DNA from 3 places in the Serinicoccus hydrothermalis genome. Region 2 is predicted to be linked to each of the others. Evidence: predicted binding sites of a transcription regulator. Region 2 holds the regulator's gene; each other region holds the start of a gene.
The links. Region 2 encodes LexA, which represses DNA repair genes until DNA is damaged. Its sites were predicted from a motif close to TCGAACANNTGTTCGA; they were not measured.
Positions count from the first base shown of each region.

Region 1: SGUI_RS04105 (DUF6504 family protein) is a predicted target of LexA. The motif match lies at 3,162-3,177, and genes of this name have one in related genera.
Region 3: SGUI_RS13155 (HNH endonuclease signature motif containing protein) is a predicted target of LexA. The motif match lies at 1,857-1,872, and genes of this name have one in related genera.

Region 1 covers NZ_CP014989.1:868,150-873,722, reverse strand. The annotation lists gene SGUI_RS04120 (Rv2175c family DNA-binding protein) at 161-466, shown strand; gene SGUI_RS04115 (polyprenyl synthetase family protein) at 508-1,590, opposite strand; gene SGUI_RS04110 (IS110 family RNA-guided transposase) at 2,002-3,087, shown strand; gene SGUI_RS04105 (DUF6504 family protein) at 3,239-3,619, shown strand; gene SGUI_RS04100 (SAV_6107 family HEPN domain-containing protein) at 3,690-4,127, shown strand; gene SGUI_RS04095 (DNA polymerase III subunit alpha) at 4,187-5,573, shown strand, end outside.
Region 2 covers NZ_CP014989.1:1,066,392-1,071,964, forward strand. The annotation lists gene SGUI_RS04920 (glycoside hydrolase family 65 protein) at 1-1,439, shown strand, start outside; gene SGUI_RS04925 (hypothetical protein) at 1,476-2,012, shown strand; gene SGUI_RS04930 (LysM peptidoglycan-binding domain-containing protein) at 2,016-2,423, opposite strand; gene lexA (transcriptional repressor LexA) at 2,691-3,410, shown strand; gene SGUI_RS04940 (PRC-barrel domain-containing protein) at 3,514-3,846, opposite strand; gene SGUI_RS04945 (Sir2 family NAD-dependent protein deacetylase) at 3,891-4,781, opposite strand; gene SGUI_RS04950 (sensor histidine kinase) at 4,778-5,573, opposite strand, start outside.
Region 3 covers NZ_CP014989.1:2,818,367-2,823,939, reverse strand. The annotation lists gene SGUI_RS13165 (endonuclease/exonuclease/phosphatase family protein) at 1-806, shown strand, start outside; gene SGUI_RS13160 (hypothetical protein) at 842-1,417, shown strand; gene SGUI_RS13155 (HNH endonuclease signature motif containing protein) at 1,940-4,078, shown strand; tRNA gene SGUI_RS13150 (tRNA-Lys) at 4,154-4,226, shown strand; gene SGUI_RS13145 (alpha/beta fold hydrolase) at 4,243-5,037, opposite strand; gene SGUI_RS13140 (condensation domain-containing protein) at 5,057-5,573, shown strand, end outside.

The sequences.
Region 1 (5,573 bases), 200 kb from region 2:
CCGTGGGTCACGGGGACAGCGTGACCGGTGAGGCACGAGGGACAGTACCCGTCGGTGGTCCGTCGCGCCACCTTTTGGGCGTGTCGGATCATGTGATTGACTGGAAGATGTGGTAAGTGACACCGATGTGATTCCTGAGTGGCTGACCGTCCCCGACGTCATGAAGCGCACCGGCGCGACCCTTCCGGTCGTGCGGCGCTGGTTGGACGAGCGCGACGTCGTGGGGGTGCGACGGGGGCCGGACCGGGTGGTGATGGTGCCGGCCACCTTCTTCGTCGACGACGGCCCGCTGCCTGCGCTGCGCGGCACCATCACGGTGCTCGGTGACGGTGGGCACAGCGACGAGGAGATCGTGGACTGGCTGCACGCCCCCGACGAGTCGTTGCCGGGCGGCAGCGCGATCGCCTCCCTGCACGCCGGCGCCAAGACCGAGGTGCGACGCCGCGCCCAGGAGCAGGCCTTCTAGGTTTCTCGGTCGTCGGGAGGTGCCTCGGGGACGACGGCGCCTCAGACGGCGCGGTCGGTGCAGACCGCGACGAGCTCCCGGAGCGCCTGCGTCCCCTCGTCGGTCAGACCGGGGGTCTGGTCCAGCGCCTCCAGGGCGCGGGCGGCGCCGCTGCTCACCATGTCCTCGGTGCGCTGCAGCGCGGTGGACCGCACGAGCACGTCGCGGAGGGACTGCACCGCCTGCTCGTCCAGGTCGGGGGTGCCCAGGGAGGCCTCGAGCAGGGCGGCGCCGGTGGGGTCGGCGTGGGCGAGGGCATACGCGACCAGGACCGTGTGCTTGCCCTCGCGGAGGTCGTCGCCCGCGGGTTTCCCGGTCTGCTCGGGGTCGCCGAAGACGCCGAGGACGTCGTCGCGCAGCTGGAAGGCCTCGCCGAGCGCCGCGCCGTAGCGGGCCAGCCCGGCACGGGTCTCCTCCGGGGCGTCGGCGGCGTCCGCGCCGATGAGCAGCGGCTGCTCGACGGAGTAGCGGGCGCTCTTGTGGCGGATCACGGTGCGGCAGCGGTCCAACCGCTCGGCGAGGTCCAGGTCGCCCCACCCGTGGGCGCCCTCGAGGATGTCGAGGAACTGGCCACCCATGAGCTGGGTGCGCATGCGGTCGAACTCGGGCCGGGCCCGCTGCAGGGCGGCGGGGGGCAGCCCACTGGCCGAGAAGACCTCGTCGGTCCAGTTCAGGCAGATGTCGCCGGCCAGGATCGCCGCCGCATGGCCGAAACGGACCGGGTCCCCGGACCATCCGCGCTGCTGGTGCCACGTGGCGAAGGTGCGGTGGGCGGCGGGCCGCCCACGGCGCAGGTCGCTGTTGTCCATGACGTCGTCGTGCAGGAGCGCGGCCGCCTGGAAGATCTCCATGGCGCTGGCGGCGCGGACCACGGCGGGGTCGTCCGGCTGCCCCAGGGCGCGCCAGCCCCAGTAGAGGAAGGCCGCCCGGAGCCGCTTTCCGCCGGAGAGCAGCTCGGCGACAGCGTCCACCAGGGGGGTCATCGGGGGACCGAGCTCGTCGAGCACCGTGCGCTGGCGGGCGAGGTGCTCGTCCAGGGCCCGCTGCACGCGGGGGCGGAGGTCCACGCCGTCCAGGACGAGCATCACGAGTCCTCCTGTGCGGACGGGGTCGCCGGTGGTGGGCCGGGAGGGCGGTGGCCCGGTTGGTCGCCCTGACCCGAGCCTATCCGCTGCGCCGGCGGGTCCGGGTCACCCCCTCCTGCGACCCGGACCTGCCGACGGGTCCATCGTGCTGCGGACGTTGCGTCGGGCGCAGAAGTTGTCCACAGTGATGCTGTTGGTGCCGTCGTTACGCTCGATGGAAGTCCCGCCCGGCTGACCCTGTTGTCCACCGGCTTGGTGCCTTTGGCCTGATCTGTCGCCGGGCGGGGCGCACGCACCAGCCGGACGGATCGTGACCTGATAGGAGCCTGGCGTAGGCCTCGTCACTGTGCTGTCCGCCCGACCGGTGGTGCGTGTCCAACCAACTGGATCAGAGTCGGAAGGACGCCAATCATGGTGACATCTACCGTCATCGGCGGGGTCGACACCCACGCCGACACGCACACCCTGGCCGCGCTCGACGCCCAGGGCCGGCTGCTGGGCACCAGGAGTGTCCCGGCGACCGCGGCGGGTAACAGGCGAGCCCTGGGATGGCTGAGCTCGCACGGGCAGGTCGACCGCGTGGGGGTCGAGGGCACCGGGTCCTACGGTGCCCAGCTCGCCCGCTACCTCACAGCCCAGGACGTGGACGTGGTCGAGGTCGACCGCGCCGATCGCAAGCAGCGTCGTCAGCGGGGCAAGAGCGACCCGCTGGACGCCGAGGCCGCAGCCCGGGCCGTGCTGGCCAGGACGGCCACGACGACACCCAAGACGCGCACCGGGCCGGTGGAGTCGCTGCGCGCGCTGAAGGCGACCAAGAGGGCCGCGATGAAGGCGATGGTCGCTGCCCGCTCCGCCCTGGTGCAGCTGGTCATCACCGCGCCGCACCCGGTCCGCGGGCAGCTGCACGGACTCAGCGGCACCACCCGCGTCCAGGCGTGTGCGCGGCTGCGCCCGGACCGCGACCGCCTGCACGAGCCCGAGCAGGCGGTCAAGCTCGCGCTACGCCGCACCGCCCGCCGCTGCCTGGTCCTGGCCGAGGAGATCGCCGAGGCCGACGCCGACCTCGACGCCCTGGTCAAGCACACCGCCCCCGGTCTGCTGGACCACTTCGGAGTCGGCCCCGACACCGCCTCCCAGCTGCTCATCACCGCCGGAGACAACCCCGACCGCATCCGCTCCGAGGCCTCCTTCGCCGCACTGTGCGGGGTCAGCCCACTACCCGCATCCTCCGGACGCACCGACCGCCACAGGCTCAACCGCGGCGGCGACAGACACGCCAACGAAGCCCTCTGGCGGATCATCATGGTCCGTCTCGGCCACGACGACAGGACCAAGGCCTACCGGGCCCGACGCAGCGAGCAGAACCTGAGCAAACCCGAGATCATCCGCTGCCTCAAGCGCTACCTCATCCGCGAGCTCCTGCCCACCATCCGCGCCGAACTCGCCCACGACACAGCCCCACCGCAAGCACCATCAACCCTCGATCCAGCCGCTTGACAGGTCATAGGAGCATCAGGCTCACCTGAGGGGTTGAGTCTGTCGGAGCCGAGTCGTACATTTGTACCCATCTATCGAACAGAAGTTCGATCACGAGGTCGTCCGCGACCTCGTGATCGACCTGGGTTCATCGTCCGCGAGGAGGCGCAGCATGAGCAGGAGCTATCACGAACCGGTCGAGGTCAGGACCGGGGCCGCGGACGAGCACGGGGTCCGGCTGGACGGGGCGGTGGTGCTCGACCCCGACGGCGGGTCCCCGCCGGTCCCCACCGTCTTCCTCTGGCGGGGCCGGGTGCATCTCGTGCGTGCGGTGCTGGGCCGGTGGACCCAGCGGGTGCCGTGGTGGCGGAGCGAGGACGCGCGCACGAGCGCGAACCCGGCGAACCCGGCGGACGAGGAGCCCGCCGCAGCCCGGCCGGAGCTGGAGCGGGTGGTCTGGCGGGTGGAGGCAGGTGCCGGGAGGGCGTCGGGGACGGGGGTCTACGACCTGGTCCAGGGCGGGCGGTGGTGGCTGGAACGGGTGGCCGACTAGGCGGGCAGGCGACGTGAGGACGTGAGGACGACATGAGCACGAGGACGAGAGCGACGGAGAGGACGACGAGATGACGGTCATCGAGACAGGGGTCACGGCCGGAGCCGTGCTGGACCTGCTGGAACGATCACGGGGGGTGCTGCTGGAGGCGTGCCACAGCGCCACCGCGGCCGAGCGCTACACCTGTGCCCACCTGGCTGCGCTGCGGGCCGGGGCGGCGCTGCTGGCCGCCCGCACGACGCCGGTCCCCCGCAGCCGGCCGCGCAGCGTCTGGGAGGTGCTTTCCTCGGTCGCACCGGAGCTGACCGAGTGGGCCGCGTTCTTCGCCGCCTCCGGTCGGCGGCGGGTCGCCCTGGAGCGCGGCGCCGGCAGCGTCACCGTCACCGCGCGGGACGCCGACGACCTGGTCCGGGCGGGGGAGCGCTTCCTGGAGCTGGTGCGTGCCTCGCTGCACCTGCCGTGCGAGGTACCGGTGCACGCCGAGCTGGTCCCGCTGGGTCACGGGTGAGCCCGGTGACCCGGGCCGGCGACGACTTCGTCCATCTGCACGTCGCCTCCAGCGCCTCGATGCGGTACGGCGCGTCCCACCCGGCAGAGCTGGTGGCCCGAGCCGCCGGGCTGGGGCAGTCGGCGCTGGCGCTGACCGACCGTGACGGCCTCTACGGCGCGGTGCGCTTCGTCCGTGCCTGCGGCGAGGCCGGGGTCGCGCCGGTGCTGGGGGTGGACCTCGCCCTGGCGGGTCCGCCGTCCGGGCCGGTGGGACGAGCCGGCCACCTCGACGTCGCCCGGAGCCCGTTCGTCACCGGGCTCAGGACCGAGGAGCGGAAGGACCGGCGTCAGGTGGCCCCGGGGCGTGGGTGGGGCGAGGGCCCGGACGCCCGCCCGGAACGCCGTGGCCCGCGCAGCCCGGTCAAGGGAGGGACGCTGGTCGACGACCAGCAGCCGCGGGTGGTGCTGCTGGCCCGCGGTCAGCGGGGTGGCGCCGAGGCCGGGGCGGGATGGGCCAGGCTGTGCCGCCTGGTCACCCAGACCCACCTGGCGGGGGAGCGTTCCGTCCCCCGGGTCACCCCCGAGCTGGTCGCCCGGGCGGCGGCCGGCACGGCCGGGGCGGCTCCGGTCGTGCTGCTGCTCGGTCCGGACTCCGACGTGGGCAGGGCGCTGCTCGCCCGCCGCCGTGACCGGGCCCGGGAGCTGCTCCTGGCCTGGGTCCGGCTGCTCCCGGCAGGGGCGGTGCGGGTCGAGGTGGTCTGCCACGGAGGACCCGACGGCACGCCGGGCAGCCTGGCGCACGCCACGGCGTCCTGGGCGCTGGCCCGGGAGGTGGGGGTCCCCGCCGTGCTCACGGCCGCGGTGCGGCACGCCCGACCCGAGCAGGCCCGGGTGGTCGACGTCCTCGACGCGGCCCGACGGCGGGTCGCGCTCGACGAGCGTCACCTGGACCGGGTCAGCAGCGCCGGTCACCTGGCGACGACCTCCGCCATGCACGGCCTGGCCCGCCAGCTCGAGCACGCGGCCGGCCCCGGGGCCCGTGCCGAGGAGCTGCTGCGCGAGACGCTGGAGCTGGCGGCCGCCTGCCACCAGGACGCCCGGTCCGACCTCGGCATCGGGGCGGTCCACCTGCCCGAGCCGGAGGTGCTGGGGGTGCAGGGCGTCGGGCAGGTGCACCAGGTCCTCACCGAGCGCTGCACCCAGGCCGTCGCCACCCGCTACCCCGGGACGGGGTCCTCGTCCCTGCGCCGGATCCACGACCGGCTCGAGGACGAGCTGGGCGTCATCGCCGGGCTGGGCTACCCGACCTACTTCCTCACGGTCGCCCAGGTGTGCGACCTGATCCGGGAGCAGGGCGTGCGGGTGGCGGCCCGCGGGTCGGGGGCCGGGAGCCTGGTCACCTACCTGCTGGGCATCAGCGGCGTGGACCCGCTGGAGCACGGCCTGCTCATGGAGCGCTTCTGCT
Region 2 (5,573 bases):
CCAAGGGCCTGACCGGCTCCGGCTACGGCGGGCACTACTTCTGGGACACCGAGTGCTACGTCCTGCCCTTCCTCGTCTACACCCACCCGCAGGCCGCCCGCAACGCGCTCCGCTTCCGGCACGGGATGCTCGAGGCGGCCCGGCGACGCGCGGCCGAGATGGCGCAGTACGGCGCGCTCTTCCCCTGGCGCACGATCAACGGCGAGGAGGCCTCGGCATACTTCGCGGCGGGGACGGCGCAGTACCACATCAACGCCGACGTGGCCTACGCGCTGATGAAGTATGCCCGGGCCACCGGCGACGACCAGTTCCTCCTCGACCAGGGCGTCGACATCCTTGTCGAGACCGCGCGCCTGTGGGCAGACCTCGGCTTCTGGCAGACCAACGGCAACCGCGAGTTCCACATCCACGCCGTCACCGGACCGGACGAGTACACGACGATCGTCAACGACAACCTCTTCACCAACGTCATGGCGCAGATCAACCTGCGGGCGGCGGTCGAGGCGGTCCGCGAGCTGCGGGCCTCGGACCCCACCCAGTTCGCCCGCGCCGTGACGCGCCTCGACCTCGCCGACCACGAGGTGGAGGCCTGGTCCCGGGCGGCCGACGGGATGCACATCCCGTTCGACGATGAGGTGGGGGTCCACCCGCAGGACAGCCACTTCCTGGAGCGCGAGGTGTGGGACCTGGACGCCACGCCCCCGGACAAGCGGCCGCTGCTGCTCAACTACCACCCGCTGGTCATCTACCGCTACCAGGTGCTCAAGCAGGCCGACGTCGTCCTGGCCCTCTATCTCGCGGGCAACGCCTTCTCCGCCGAGGAGAAGCTCGCGGACTTCGCCTACTACGACCCCATCACCACCGGGGACTCGACGCTGTCGGCCGTGGTGCAGTCGATCGTGGCGGCGGAGGTCGGCTACCACGAGCTCGCCCTGCGCTACTTCTACGCCGGTCTGTTCGTCGACCTCGCCGACCGTCACGGCAACGCCAGCGACGGGGTGCACGTCGCCTCGACCGGTGGCGTGTGGAGCGCACTGGTGGCCGGTTTCGGGGGGATGCGGGACCACGGCGGCATCCTCACCCTGGACCCTCGGCTGCCCCAGGGCTGGCCGGGGCTCACCTGGAGGATGCGCTGGCACGGCTCCCGGGTGCGGATCACGGTGGAGCCGGAACAGGTGCGGCTGGCGGTCGAGGTCGGGGAGCCGGTCAGCCTCCAGGTCCGCGGCGAGCAGGTCCACGTCGACGGGGACGAGGTCACCGTCCCGCTCGCGGACCAGGGCCCACGACTGGCAGGCTCGCCGAGCGCGCACGCCGGCACCGCCAGCATCCCCACCGACCGGTCCCCGGACGGTCCCGCACGCCCCGCGGCGGTGGTCCCGCACAGCTGGCCGGAGGAGGAGTGGGAGTCCACCGCCTCCCCTCCCCGCGAGGCGTTGTGATTGGCCCTGCGTGGCGTGCTGTGGTCGACTGTCGGGATGACTGACCCGACCGACATGCCCTTCCAGGGCGAGGATCGACCCTCGGAGTCGATCTACCAGGGTGAACGACCGGCCGCCGCCGTGGACGGGGCCCCGGTGACGACCCGGCTCGGTCAGCTGGCCGAGCCGGAGGAGACCGAGACCGACGTGCTGGCCGCCCGCGTCGCCGGGCCGGAGGACCACGAGGGCATGGCCGACCTGTGGCGGGCCACCATGGACCTGCCCTACTGGTGGTTCATCGCGGTGGGCGACCCGGGGATGGAGTCACCCGCCGCGGCCAAGATCGACGGGCAGCTCATGCTCCTCACCTACACCAGCGCCGAGCGTGCCCGGCACTTCGCGGTGCAGAACGAGATGGTCGCCCCCGAGGAGGACCTCCGGGCGATCGCCCTGTCCCCCCAGGAGCTCGTGGACACTGCCGAGGCCTACCAGGAGGCCGAGATCGCGGGCCTGATGTTCGACCCGCACCTGTCCGGCTACTTCATCCCCACCGACCAGCTCGGCGTCGTCTGGGACGCCGTCCACCAGGCCTGACGCTCAGCGTCCGGGGATGACGAGCTCCTGACCGGCCGCCACCGAGGTGGTGCTGAGGCTGTTGGCCCGCTGGATGCTCGTGACGGCCTGACTCAGCGGGACGTCGGGCAGCTCCTGCGCCGCGATCTGCGACAGCGTGGTGCCCCGCTCCACCACGACGGAGGACGTGGCGTCCGCCGGACCGAGCAGGCCGAGCATGGACCACGCCACCAGTGCGACGACGATGCTCGTCGTGGTGGTCAGCGCCAGCCGCCCACGACGCGTCAGCCGCAGGGCCCGCGCCGGGGTGGCCCGGGCGACAGGCATACCCGGCGTCGGCGTCGGCACCAGCCGCAGGTGCCGGCGGGTGACCTCGCGGGGGGCGGTGACCGGGAGGGGACTCAGGATGTCGTGCGCGATGGCGGTGCTCATGCTCTTCACCTTCCTCGTGGCGGTGCGGGACGGACATACGTCCGATCGCACGTCTGTCCTATTGATAGCACACACGTCGGACTCTGTCGACACGCGGACCGAACAGGTGTTTGCCTTCGTCCTGGGCCCGGCGTAGTCTGTGTTCATGTCAGAAACTCAAGCACCCACCACTGACATACCCTCTGACCAGGCATGATGCCCACAAGTCCGCAGCGCGGAGGCCGCGGACGGGACGAGGGTTGGGACCCGCACGAGGGGATGGAGACCATGGCCACGATTCACGAGATGCCGGATCGCGACGGCGGCGCCGGGCTGACCAACCGGCAGCGGCGCGTCCTCGACGTCATCCGCGACTCGGTCGACCACCGCGGCTACCCGCCGAGCCTGCGCGAGATCGGCGACGCGGTCGGTCTCACCTCACCGAGCTCGGTCGCCCACCAGCTCAAGATGCTCGAGCGCAAGGGCTACCTGCGCCGCGACCCGCACCGCCCGCGGGCGATCGAGGTCGTGCACCCCGGCAGCGAGGGCTCCGGCTACCGGCGCGGCGACGCCGAGGCCGGCGGCGCCCCCGACCAGGTGCACGACGAGACGGGCATCGGCGACTCCCGGCCGCAGCCCTCCTACGTCCCCATGGTGGGCCGGATCGCGGCCGGTGGCCCGATCCTGGCCGAGGAGGCCGTGGAGGACGTCTTCCCCCTCCCCCGCCAGATCGTCGGTGACGGCGAGCTGTTCCTGCTCAAGGTCGTCGGCGACTCGATGATCGACGCCGCCATCTGCGACGGCGACTGGGTCGTCGTCCGGCGCCAGCCCACGGCCGTCAACGGCGAGATCGTCGCCGCCATGCTCGACAACGAGGCCACGGTCAAGACCTACCGCCACCGCGACGGCAAGACCTGGCTCATCCCCCACAACCCCGCCTACGAGCCGATCGACGGCGACCACGCGGTCATCCTGGGCAAGGTCACGGCGGTCCTGCGCCGGGTCTGACCCCGGTCCGTCCCCATGCCGGGCGCGGCACGCGCCCCCACCGACCGCGGCGTCGGTCCCCGGCCCCTCCATCCTCTCCGGGGGCCGGCGCCGCGACTCCCGCTCAGGCCGAGGGCGCAGGCCCCTGGTCCACGGAGTAGTAGTCGTAGAGCTGCTCCTCCTCGTCCTCGGTCAGGTGACCGTCGCACGGGATGTCCGGTGCGTCCTTGATCATGGCGAGGGGGTAGGGCACCTGGATCCGGCCCCCCTGGATCGTGGCGTTCGACACCGGGCACAGGATCTTCCGGCCCCCGAACCAGCCGGCCCGGATCGACACCCACGCGGGGTTGCCCGTCCCGTTGTCGAGATAGACCTGGTCCATCCCGCCGACCTTGTGCCCGTCCTGGTCGACGACCTCGGCGTCGTACATCTCACCCAGCTGCTCGTAGGTGACCACAGCGACCTCCTCGCACGCGGCCCGGGCGGGCCGTCCTCCCCCACTTAACCACGCAGGTCCGCGACCAGCGCGGGAAGCACGTCCCCCACGAGCGCGTCGACACCCACGGTCGTCTCGGCGTCCCCGCGTGTGCCACCCCGGGTGACGACGGCGACGGGTATGCCCTCGCGCGCCGCCCGCCGCACGAACCGGTAGCCGCTCATCACCTGCAGCGAGGAGCCGAGCACCAGCAGGACCCGGGCCTGCTCCACGAAGGTGTAGGCCCGCTCGACGACGCCCTTGTCCACCGACCCCCCGAAGAAGACGACGTCCGGCTTGAGCCGGTCGCGTCCGCAGACGAGGCACAGCGGGGGCCGGAAGGCCTGCACCTGGGCCTCGGGCAGCGCGACGTCGCCGTCCGGCCGGACCGGCGAGGTGGCGTCCACCGCGACCAGGAAGCCGGGGTTGGCGTCGGCGAGCCACTCCTGCACCTGGTCCCGCGTCGTCACCTCCCCGCAGTCCAGGCAGACCACGCGGTCCAGCGTGCCGTGCAACTCGAGCACCCGGTGGCTCCCCGCCTGCTGGTGCAGCCCGTCGACGTTCTGCGTGATGACGTGGCGGACCAGGCCCAGCCGCTCCAGGTCGGCGACGGCACGGTGGGCGGGGTTGGGCCGGGCGGAGGCGAAGCGCGTCCAGCCGACGTAGGCCCGCGCCCAGTAGCGCTGCCGGGCGGCGGCGGAGCCGACGAACTCGCCGTGCTGCATCGGCTGGACCCGCCGGGTGCCGTCCGGCCCCCGGTAGTCCGGGATGCCGCTGGCCGTCGACATCCCCGCCCCGGTGAGCGCCACCGCACCCCCACCCGCCACGAGCTCCCGGAGCCGGGCATACGCCCCCGGCTCCACCACCGCCGGGGCGGGCACGGTCAGCGCTGCGTCGAGCGGGCCGACCGCGCTCATGGCGATCCCTTCCGAGGCAGCGTCAGCACGAAACGGGTGCGGCCAGGCCGGGAGTCGACCTCGACCCGGCCGCCGTGGGCCCGTGCCACGGCGGCGACGATGGAGAGGCCGAGCCCGGTGCTGCCCGCGGCGCGCGACCGCGAGGTCTCGCCCCGGGCGAAGCGCTCGAAGACGGTCTCCTGCAGCTGCTCCGGTATGCCCGGCCCGTCGTCCGCGACGACCACCTCCACCTCCTCGCCCACGGTCCGCAGCCCGGTGGTGACGGTCGTCCCGGGCGGGGTGTGGGTCCGGGCGTTGGCGAGCAGGTTGACCAGCACCTGCCGCAGCCGGGCCTCGTCGCCGACCAGCTCCACCGGCTCCTCCGGCAGGTCGAGCACCCAGGTGTGGTCCTGCCCGGCGGCGCGGGCGTCGCTCACCGTGTCCAGGCAGACCAGGGTCAGGTCCACCCGCGCCCGCTCCAGCGGGCGCCCGGCGTCCAGGCGGGCGAGCAGCAGCAGGTCCTCGACGAGCCCCTGCATCCGCAGCGACTCGGCCTCCACCCGGTCCAGGGCGTGCCGGACGCCGGCGGGGACCGGCTCGCTCTCGCGCCGGGAGAGCTCGGCATACCCCCGGATCGAGGCGAGCGGGGTCCGCAGCTCGTGCGAGGCGTCGGCGACGAACTGCCGGACACGCTGCTCGCTGGCGTGGCGCACCGACAGGGCCGACTCCATCGTCTCCAGCAGCTCGTTGAGCGCCTGCCCGACCTGGCCCACCTCGGTCCCGGGATCGGTGTCCGCCGCCGCCACCCGGTCC
Region 3 (5,573 bases), 1.8 Mb from region 2:
CGGTCGGCGGGCCGGACGACGCCTACGGCTTCGGGCTCTACCCGGGCCAGTACGGCATGGTCGTCTACTCGCGCTACCCGATCGACACCGACGAGGTGCGCACCTTCCGGCAGTTCCGCTGGCAGGACATGCCCGGCAACCTCATCCCGAAGCGCTTCTACGACGCGAAGGAGCGCAAGGACCTGCGCCTGTCCAGCAAGTCGCACTGGGACGTGCCGGTCGAGGTGGGCGGCCGGACCCTGCACGTGCTCGCGGCCCACCCCACGCCGCCGACCTTCGACGGCGAGGAGGACCGCAACGGCAGGCGCAACCACGACGAGATCCGGTTCTGGGCGGACTACGTGGCGGGCAAGCGCGCCTCCTCCTACATCTACGACGACCAGGGCCGGTCCGGCGGGCTGGGCCGCTTCGAGCGCTTCGTCATCGTCGGCGACTACAACGCCGACCCGGTCGACGGGGACTCGCGGGACGGCGCGATCAACCAGCTCCTGGACAGCCGCGACGTCCGGACGAGGGTGGTGCCCGACAGCGAGGGGGCCGTGGAGCAGGCAGAGCTGCAGGGTGGCGCCAACCTGGACCACGTCGCGGACCCGGCCTTTGACACCGCGGACTTCACCGACTCCCCGGAGCCGGGCAACCTGCGGGTGGACTACGTGCTGCCGAGCCGGACGCTGCCCATCCTCGACGCCGGCGTCTTCTGGCCGACCGAGGACGACCCCCTCTTCCGTCTCGTGGGCACCTACCCCTTCCCCACCAGCGACCACCGGCTGGTCTGGGCGGACCTGCGCCTGCTGCACCGGGACTGATCCGCCCCTCGCGGCCCACGGCATACCCTGGGGTCATGACTGGGACGCCGGAGGAGAACGGACCGTCCGCGCGGGGCGGGCAGCCCCCGCTGCCCGGGCCGGGTGACGAGACCGAGCAGCCGAGGACCATCATCGGTGGGCCGGCGGCGGAGGACTCGCCCGGCTGGCGACCCGAGCAGGCGGGTGCGGGCGGCCGCGCGGAGGTGCCGGCCCGGAGCGGGGAGCCGACGCCGACCCCTGCGCGCATCACGACCTTCTTCAGCACGACGCAGCGGATCGGACGCTGGCAGGTGCCCGCGGTCCTGACGCTCTCCGGTGGATTCTCCGAGTCGGTGCTGGACCTGCGGGAGGCGGTCGTGACCTCTCCCGTCGTGGAGCTGCGGCTCAACGACATCTTCTCCAGCTGCAAGGTCATCGTCCCGCGGGGCGTCGGGGTGGACGTGCCGGGCGGGAGCGCGCTCTTCAGCGAGCTCAAGGGTGACTACGAGGGCGTCTCGGACCCGGGTATGTGGCGGCTCACGATCGTGCACAACGGCGCCGTCAGCAGCGTGCGCGTCCTCTCGCTGGACCCCGGCGAGACCGAGCCGAAGTGGTGGAAGAAGCTCTTCTGAGGATCGGCGGATCGTTGATCTCTGCCATCTCGCAGGACATCGGTGACGGTTCTGAGTCAGGACATGGGTGACAAGTTCAGGGTCGTGTGATGGTGACATTTCTGGGCGGTCTTGGGCCCGGGGTGGTGTTGCTGGACCGGGCTGATGCGCCGCGCGGGGCGGTGAGCACCTTCTGCTTCGAGCACGGCATCTCGCGCATGACGTTCTACGCGATCCCGCGACGCACGGTGGACGAGGGCCCGGCGGCGGCACCGGAACCGCGGTCACGCCTGCCCGGGCCGGCATCGAGTACGTCCGGCCGACCCACAGGCACACGACCCAAGAACGGCTGAACGACACCGATGTCCTGACACATCAACCGTCACCAAAGTCCTGGTGCAGAACTGCCACCGATGCCCTGAGACATCACACGCAAGAAAGATCGCCGCGGCTCTTGTGTTCGTACAGGTGTTCGAGTATGCTGGTCGTACCAGCCCACCACCTTGGTGGGCGTGGGAGGGTTCCTCGGGGGAGGTGAGTGTCATGGCGGTCACGGCAATCGAGCCGCAAGGGTGCGCGGAGGATGCTGCGCTGGAGGCCCTCGGTGTCGTGGCGGCGACCCGGGCGGGGCTGGACGCGCGGCTGGTGGAGGCGGCCCGCCTGGTCGTCGCGGTGACCGGGGCGGCGGTGCTGGCGCAGAAGGGGTTCACGTCGGTGGAGGAGCTGAGCCAGGGGCAGCGCACGAAGTGGCGGGCGGAGACCAAGCGGGCCGCCTGCGCCGAGGTGCAGGCCCGCCTCGGCATGGGCGTCACCGAGGCACGCCAGCTCGTGGGACTGGCCTGCGCGCCGGACGGGGTGCGCACCTTGGTGCTCGGCGCACTCGACCGGGCGGAGGTGACCTGGGAGATGGTGCGGTCCTTCTGGCGGCGCTGCGGGTCCCTCGAGGCCGACAAGGCGCTCCTGGTCGCCGAGGGCCTGTTCGGGACCGACCCTGCCGTGGTCGTCACCGAGCGCCTGACGCCCGAGGGTGACCTGCGTGAGCGCCCCTGGCACCAGGCCGACTACACCACGGCGCTGGCGCGGGAGGCCGCCCGGGCCGAGGGTGAGGACGCGCAGGCCGAGCGGGAACGCCGGCGCAAGGCCTACCGGGCCCGCCGGGCCACGATCACCGTGCACGACGACGGCACCGCGACCCTGGAGGCCACCGGCCCCGCGATCTCGGTCATCGCCGCGCACAGCCGGGTCGAGCGCGCCGCCCGCCTGCTGCGCAAGCAGGGCGACCCGCGCACCCTGGACCAGCTGCGCTCCGACGTGCTCATGGCCCTGCTCGTCCACGGACAACTCCCCGTGCCGCAGGACGAGCCCGGCGGCAACGACCCGAGCCCGGAGCGACCTGGCGGGAGCGACCCGCGCCCGCACGCACCTGGCGGGAGCGAGGCGAGCCCAGACGGGCCGGTCGGGAGCGACCTGGGCCGGTCACCCTCCTGCGGCAACGACGTGGCCGGCCCTCCGGAGGGGTGGGCCGACCTGTTGACCCCCGATCTCGAGGGCATCGCCCGGGTCGTGAGCGGGATGCCGACCATCGAGCTGCAGGTCATCGTCCCCTGGGACGCGCTCACCGGCCGACCGGCGTGCACCCGTTGCGCCGGGACGTCCGTCGCCGGTCCCGGGCACGGCCACGGCCACGGGAAGGACCCTGCCCCCACCGACCACGGCCACGGGCTCGGGGAGGACTCTGCCTCCGCCGAGCACGGCCACGGCCTGGGCCTCGGGGAGGACTCCGCCCTCGCCGACCCCAACAACGGTGATGGTCGTGAGCGTGCTTCGCGTGGGCGAGGGGGCGGCGTGGGGCTGGTGCTCGGGCGGCACCCGACCTTCCTCTCCCCCGGGCACCTGCGCGAGCTCGCCCTGGCCCCCGGCACCACCCTGGCCCGGCTGCTGACCGACCCCGCCGACGGAAGGCTCGTCGAACGGTCCATCACCGCCTACCGCCCCGACGCCGCCATGCGCCGACAGGTCCTGGCCGCCGACGTCTACTCCCGGGCCCCCGGCACCCGCCGACCCGGTACCGTGTGCGAGCTCGACCACGTCACCCCCTGGGCACCGGAGCGACCCGGAGGCCCGACGGCCGAGACCAACCTCGTCGCCCTCGCCAAGTCACCCCACCAGCTCAAGACCCTCGGACGGGCCCTCGCCCGGATCAACGACCTGCGCGACCTCACCTGGACCACGCTGCTCGGCCAGACCGAGACCACCCGGGTCCACGACTACCGCCAGTACAGCGCAGCACCCGACCTGGCCGAGGCGCTCGACCACGCCGTGCCGCTGGACCCTGCCCGCACCCACGAGCACCCAGCGCTGCGCGAGGACCTGGACGCCAGACGCGACCTGCTCAACCGCGCCTTCTACGCCGCCCTCGCGCACCGCGGCCCCGGCGCCTTCCTCACCGACGCCGACGACCACCCCGGCACCGGCGAGCACGGCGGCCCCCTCTCCGGCTGGATGTGGGTCACCCGCACCCACTCCGGTCGCCGCCGCGACGGCGCCCACCCCCACACCCCGACCCCGGAAACCGTCCTCGGCCTGGCGACCACCGACGAACCCGAACCGGACCCCGGCGACACAGACGAGCCCGGCACCACCGGCTGGCGCATCCCGCCCGGAGAGCCCCCACCCTTCTGAGCACCGTCCGCCGGGACAGCGGTTAGCCTGGGACGCCGGAGCCGACGCCGACCACCACGGACGACGTCGACCTCCGGGCCTCTAGCTCAATTGGCAGAGCTGCGGACTTTTAATCCGTAGGTTCCGGGTTCGAGCCCCGGGGGGCCCACCGCGGAGGAGCCCGCTCAGCCTCGGCGCAGCCCCGCGCCCACCGCGACGTGCTCGGCCACCAGCCCGGGCCAGGCCATGAGCCCATAGGGCGTCTGGGCTACCACCACCCTGCTGACCGGCAGCAGCTCCCCCAGCGCCACGGCGGTCGAGACCGGGTGCGACGGGTCGTCCTCCCAGGCCAGCACGAGGGTCGGCACCGGGATCCGGCCGACCTGCTCCGGGTCAGGCAGGTCCGTCGCCGCAGCCCCGCGCAGGATGGTCGGCAGCAGCTCCTCGGCCACCGTCGGCTCGGTCGCCGGCGCGTCCGCGAGCGCCGGCGGCCCCGGCGCCGTGCTCGCCTGGTGGACGAAGGCGCCCACCCCCTCGGCCTCGATGAGCGCGGCGTCGGCGAGGTATCTCTCCCGCTGCGCGGGCCGGGTCGACCACGCCGTCGGCGGCACCACGAGGCACAGGGTCGCGAAGCGGTCCAGGTCGGCGAGGGCGGCGTGGAGCAGCGTCCCCGCCCCCATCGACGGTCCGATCCCGTGCACCTGCTCCCCCGGCGCCACCTCGTCCAGCAGCGCCAGGAGGTCCTCGGCGAGCCGGCTCCAGTGGTAGTGCTCGGGTCGCGGCGTCCCGCTCGAGCCCCCGTGCCCGCGCGCGTCGTACCTCAGGACGCGGTGCCCACGCAGCGCCCGCGCCAGGTCCAGCCCCAGGTGCGCGTCGCGGTCGCGCGAGGAGGTCAGCCCGTGCAGCTGGACGACCACTGGGCCCTCCTCACCGCTGGTCTCGAAGTCCAGGCTGGCGTCGCCCACGCGGAATGTCGGCATGCGCCTAGAGTACGAGCGCATGCGGCTGACCAACGTGGGGATGATGGTCCTGCCGCCCGGGCACGTCCAGAGCTACTCACCCCGGGTGGGTGCCCTCGGGGCGAGCCTGCCGATCTCCTTCGACCAGCGCCGGCACGTCGAGGCCGGGTCACGTCCGGGCTCGTGGATGGCGATCTCCTTCCGGCTCCCGGCGGGCACCACCCCGGCTCAGGTGGAGCAGGCCTGGCTCGCCGTCCTCGCCCGCCACGGCACGCTGCGCACCACCTTCTCCCGCTCCCCCGCGGGCCTCCTCGCCCTGCACGAGACGGCCCTCCACCCCGGCACCTGGCGCGAGCACGAGACGGGCGGCAGACCCACCCGCGACGTCGTCCGGGACGTCTTCGACGCGGCGTGCCAGCCGTTCGCGCGGCCGTCGCACGAGCTCTGCCTCGTCCGGCCCGACGAGCCGGACGCGACCGGCGACGACCGCCCGGTGCTGCTCGTCGGGGCCGACCACGCCCACGTCGACATGTGGTCCGTCGTCGTGCTCGCCCGCG